DNA from 2 places in the Nakamurella multipartita DSM 44233 genome. Region 2 is predicted to be linked to the other one. Evidence: riboswitches for the same ligand, from Rfam matches in the RefSeq annotation. Region 2 holds a riboswitch; the other holds the start of a gene.
The links. A riboswitch is a leader RNA that binds a small molecule or an ion and turns the genes downstream of it on or off. The one in region 2 is predicted to bind cobalamin.
Positions count from the first base shown of each region.

Region 1: another riboswitch for cobalamin. It lies ahead of NAMU_RS25920 (ABC transporter substrate-binding protein); the one in region 2 lies ahead of NAMU_RS00800 (CbtB domain-containing protein).

Region 1 covers NC_013235.1:5,829,390-5,831,778, reverse strand. The annotation lists gene NAMU_RS25920 (ABC transporter substrate-binding protein) at 1-781, opposite strand, end outside; cobalamin riboswitch at 903-1,142, opposite strand; gene NAMU_RS27935 (endonuclease domain-containing protein) at 1,271-2,236, shown strand; gene NAMU_RS25910 (LutC/YkgG family protein) at 2,309-2,389, opposite strand, start outside.
Region 2 covers NC_013235.1:179,727-182,115, reverse strand. The annotation lists gene cobT (nicotinate-nucleotide--dimethylbenzimidazole phosphoribosyltransferase) at 1-124, opposite strand, end outside; gene NAMU_RS00805 (CbtA family protein) at 121-912, opposite strand; gene NAMU_RS00800 (CbtB domain-containing protein) at 926-1,147, opposite strand; cobalamin riboswitch at 1,177-1,306, opposite strand; gene cobA (uroporphyrinogen-III C-methyltransferase) at 1,312-2,389, opposite strand, start outside.

The sequences.
Region 1 (2,389 bases), 410 kb from region 2:
GGTAGCTGCGCTCGACCGTGTCGAAGGCCGCGGCGGCCTGCTGCTCGGTCCCGGTCAGCGCGGCGAAGTACTTGAGGTACTCGGCCCGGCCCAGCGGGTCGTCCTCCAGCCAGTCGGCGTTGGCCAGCACCGGGATGCCCGCCGCCTTGACCACGGCGTACCCGGGATCGTCGGTGCCCGCGGTGACCAGGACGTCGGGCTGGCCGGCGATGACCGCCTCCGCATCCACGGTGCCGGCGGCGGAGAACTCGACCACGCCAGGCTCGGCCACCCGGTCCTGCACCTGCTTCTCGGAGATGAAGCCCTTGGTGCCGACCCCGGTCAGAGTGTCGAGCTGATCCAACTCGACCAGGAACGGCAGGTGAGTGGTGGAGGCGGAGTACAGCGAGCTAACCGGGGTGGTGATGACCTGCGCCCCGGCCAGGTCACCGGTCAGCTCGGGGGTCGGCGCGCCGCACTTGACCAGCACGTACGACTCCGGGGCCCCGCCCTGCGTGGGCTGCGGCACGGTCAGCACCTGATAGGAGTCGTGATAGCTGATGGCGAAGTTGGTCGCGTGGGTGATCTGCGACTTGACCGGGAAGTAGTCGGTGCTCGGGTCGAAGTCGGTGATGCACCCCTTGGCGTCCACACCACCGGCCGATGCCGATGCCGATGCCGATGCCGATGCTGATGCCGACGGGGACGGGCTGGCCGACTGGGCGGATGAGCACCCGGTCAGCAGGGCGATCAGCGCGGTGGCGCCGATGACCGCTCGACGGGTGGAACGGGACGTGATCACAGGCAGGCTCCTCGCCGGACCGGAAACGGATGGCTTCGGAGCCAGCGGGACGGGTGGGGGCCGGTGCGGCCTCGCCCGATCGCACGCGACCGTCCCTCGCGGTCCCGAACGCAGTGGACCGACGGCCCACCGACCGATGGCAGGTCTTCGGACTCTCGGGCTGGTCCTGCGCCTCAACGCAAGGAATGCCTACTGGCCATCGCTTCCCGGGTTCGCACCCAGTGCTGGACCCCACCGACGAACCGGCGGGGTGATGGCGGTCGTTCCCGATCACCGCTGCGGGGCAGCCCCGGATTCGCACCGGGTTCCCTGTTGTCCCGCCGAGCGTGGAGCACGACGGACCATCAGCGGGAGCCAGGGTACGGGCTGGCCCGGTCGAGGGGCCAGTTCCGGACCTTCCCGGGCCTCGGGAACGACCGGAAGTGGCCCCTCGATCAGGCCTGTGGACAACTCGGCCGCGGTTCCGGCGATCTCGTCCATCATTCGCGGGTGCCGCCCCGCCGACCTCTGCCGCCCGAGCTGGCCCTCGGCGCGTTCACGGTCGGCCAGGGCCGAGCGGCCGGACTCACCGATCGCCGCATGCGGGGAGCCGACCTGGACCGGCCGTTCCGCGGGGTCCGGGTCCCCAAGGTCACGCCGTCGGCCCCGACCCCGGCCTCGCCCGCCGCCCCGCCTGCCCTACTGGCCCGATGCGTCGCCCTGGCCGTCGCCCTGGGCGGCGATCCGATCTTCACCCACCTGACCGCGGCGCGGCTGTGGCCGGTGCCGCTGCCGCCGGACTTGGTCGAGGAGGATCTGCACATCGGGGTTGTGCCCCCGGCCCGCCCACCCCGGCGCCGCGGGGTGCACGCCCACAAGCTCCTGGACCCACGGGCCTTGGTCGGGCGGCGTCACGGCTGCCGGATCGTCGACCCGGCCACGATGTTCTGCCAGCTCGCCAGCGTGCTGCCGCTGGCGGACCTGATCGCCGTCGGCGACGCGTTGATCCATGCGCCGGTCTACCCGAACCCGCTCGACGATCGTCCGTGGCTGACCCAGGCGGAGCTGGCCGAGCGGGTGGCGGTGTTCCGGGGCCGGGGCAAGGCGGTGGCCGCGCGGGCCGTGGCCCGAATCCGGCCGGGGGTCGAGTCCCGGCCGGAGTCGCTCGTGCGGGTGGCCGTGGTGGATGCGGGCCTGCCCGAACCGGAGGTGAACGTGTCGATCACCGGATCTCGGGGTGAATTCCTGGGTCGGGCCGACCTGGTCTACCGCCGGTGGCGGGTGATCGTGGAGTACGACGGGGATCAGCATCGGACCGACACTCGGCAGTTCGACCGGGACGTCCGCCGGCTGGAGCGGTTCGCCGCGCACGGGTGGACGGTCGTCCGGATCACCGGTCGCGCCTTCTTCGGCGACCGGGCCGCCACCGTCGCCCGGGTAAGGCACGCCCTGATCGCGGCCGGCTGGCGGGGCTGACCGGATCGAGGGGCCAGTTCCGGACCTTCCCGGGCCTCGGGAACGACCGGAAGTGGCCCCTCGATGGTCGGGTCAGCGCACGATGAGCACGGACAGGGTGCGGGGGCCGTGCACGCCTTCGACGCGTTCGAGTTCGATGTCGCTGGTGGCGGA
Region 2 (2,389 bases):
AGGCGGCCAACCAGATCCCCACGTCCTCCAGCCGACCCAACGCCCCGACCGGCTTGGCCAGGGAGTCGACCCAGTGCCGGGCCTGAGCGGCGACCTCGGCCGACGGCGGGACGACCGGGCTCACGCCGCGGCGCCGGTCAGGGGGCGGGCCGCCTGCGCGGTCCGGTCCGTGACCACGCCGATCATGCTGGCCAGGGCGATGCCGAGCACGGCCCAGAGGGTGAATTGGACGGCCAGCGACGACATCCGGAACTGCCACAGCAGATCGGCCGGGAAACCGGCCGGTACTTCGTCGACCGTCGGCAACAACCAGGCGGTCGCCAGCACGATCGCCAACGCGCCACCGCCGGCGGCCAACCCGGCGTGCCAACTGCCCAGGCGCGGCGCCAGCCGGCGGGCCAGCACGATAGCCGCCACGGCGACGACCACGGACACGGCGAGCATCCCGAAGTACCACGCGGTCCGCGGGCCGATGGTGTCCGGGTTGCCGACGGCCGGTGGGTTGGGCGGGTACTTCAGGAACGGCACCAGGTAGATCGCCACGAATCCGGTGGCCGCGACGACCACGCAACTGGCCCGGGGGCCGAGCCGCCCGAGCCGGCCACAGGCGAAAGCGGCAGCCAGACCGGCGATCCCGCCCAGGGCCACCCCGAACAGGATCGTCGCGGTGGCCAGTCCCCAGGTGGACTGGGTCGAGCGGGAGACCTCGGCCTCGTCGCCGTGCGAGTGACCCTCGCCCTGCGTCATGCCGGCCATGTCGTGGCTGTCGGCGGCCGGGCTCCCGGCTTCCTCGATGGCGATGGCGGCATCGACCGGCGGTTCCCCGATGACGTAGGCCACGCCGAACGTGACGATGCCGGCGATGAGGCCGGCCAGCAATCCGCGGACCAGGAAAGTCCGTGCAGTCAGCATTGTTTCGCCCGGGTCAGTGACAGGGGAAGCCGAGCAGGTGACGCCCGTCGTGTACCCATTCGTGGATGCCGGTCCCGGCGAACACCGCGAAGGCGCCCTGCTCGGACGACACGAAGTACAGCGCGATCAGGGCGAGCAACCCGACGAACATCGCCCACGGCAGGATCTGCCGGACGGGAATGACGGGAATCGCCAACGTGGGCACCGGAATCGATGCAGCAGCGGCCTGGGACATGAGACCTCCTCGGGGGTTGATGCGCCCCCACTCGACGGAGCCGGACGGCATCGGGGTCTGACTCGACCCTTTCGGGTCTCACAGTGGCGCGACCGCGCCGGACTTGCACCGGCTTCCCGAAACCGCTGGAACCCGATGACCGTAGCTGCCCGGTGATCTTGCGGTCAACGTGGGCCGGCGCCGCCGGGCGCGGGGCCCCCCGGGGCTTCGACCGGGGCGCCCCCGGCCGACGGGTCGAACGCGGCGACCGACCCGACGACGGTGATCGCGGGCGCCTTCAGACCGGCGACGGCGATGTCGTCGGCGATCGAGGCCAGCGTGCCGCGAACCACCCTCTGCTCGGGCAATCCGCCGTCGGCGACGGTGGCCGCGGGCGTGGCCGGGTCCAGGCCGTGTCCGATCAGTTCGGCGGCCACCGCCCCCAGTGTGGCCACCCCCATCATGATCACCAGCGCGGTACCGGACCGGGCCAGGGCGGCGTAGTCCAGGGTCGAGCGAGGATCGCCCGGCGGCACGTGCGCGGTGATCACGGTGAACCCCTGGTTGGCCGTGCGGTGGGTCAGCGGGATCCCGGCCAGGGCGGGCACGGCGACCGCCGAACTCACCCCCGGGATCACCCGCACCGGAATGCCGGCCTCCGCGCAGGCCTGCCATTCCTCGCCGCCACGACCGAACACGAAGTTGTCGCCGCCCTTGAGCCGCACCACCGTTCGGCCGGCCCGCGCGTGCTCGACCAGGATCGCGTTGATCTGTTCCTGCGGGGTGAACCGGCCCCGGGGGATCTTGCCGACGTCGACGATCTCGGTGCCCGGCCGGACCTGGTCCAGCACGGCCAACGGAGCGAGCCGGTCGGTGACGACGACGTCCGCGGCTCGCACCGCCGCCAGACCCGCCACGGTGATCAGGCCCGGATCGCCGGGCCCACCGCCGACCAGGATCACCTGCCCGACTCCGGCGGACCCCCTCGCCGGAGCGGTGGGTTCGGCGGGGTCGGCCGGATCGTCCAGGCAGAAGGTCCGGTGCTGCTCGGCCCACCCGCGCACCGCGGCATCGACCTCGGGGGCGCCGGCCAGCACGACCAGCCAGGCGGCGGCCACGTCGGCCGGCTCGACCGGCCGGGCGTCCCAGCGCAGCAGTCCCCGTTCGGCCAGGTCCAGCACGGACGCGGCCACCGTGGGCGCGACGACGTGCAGGTCGGCCCCGGCCTCGCGCAGGGCCGCGATCCGGCCGAGCGCACCCTCC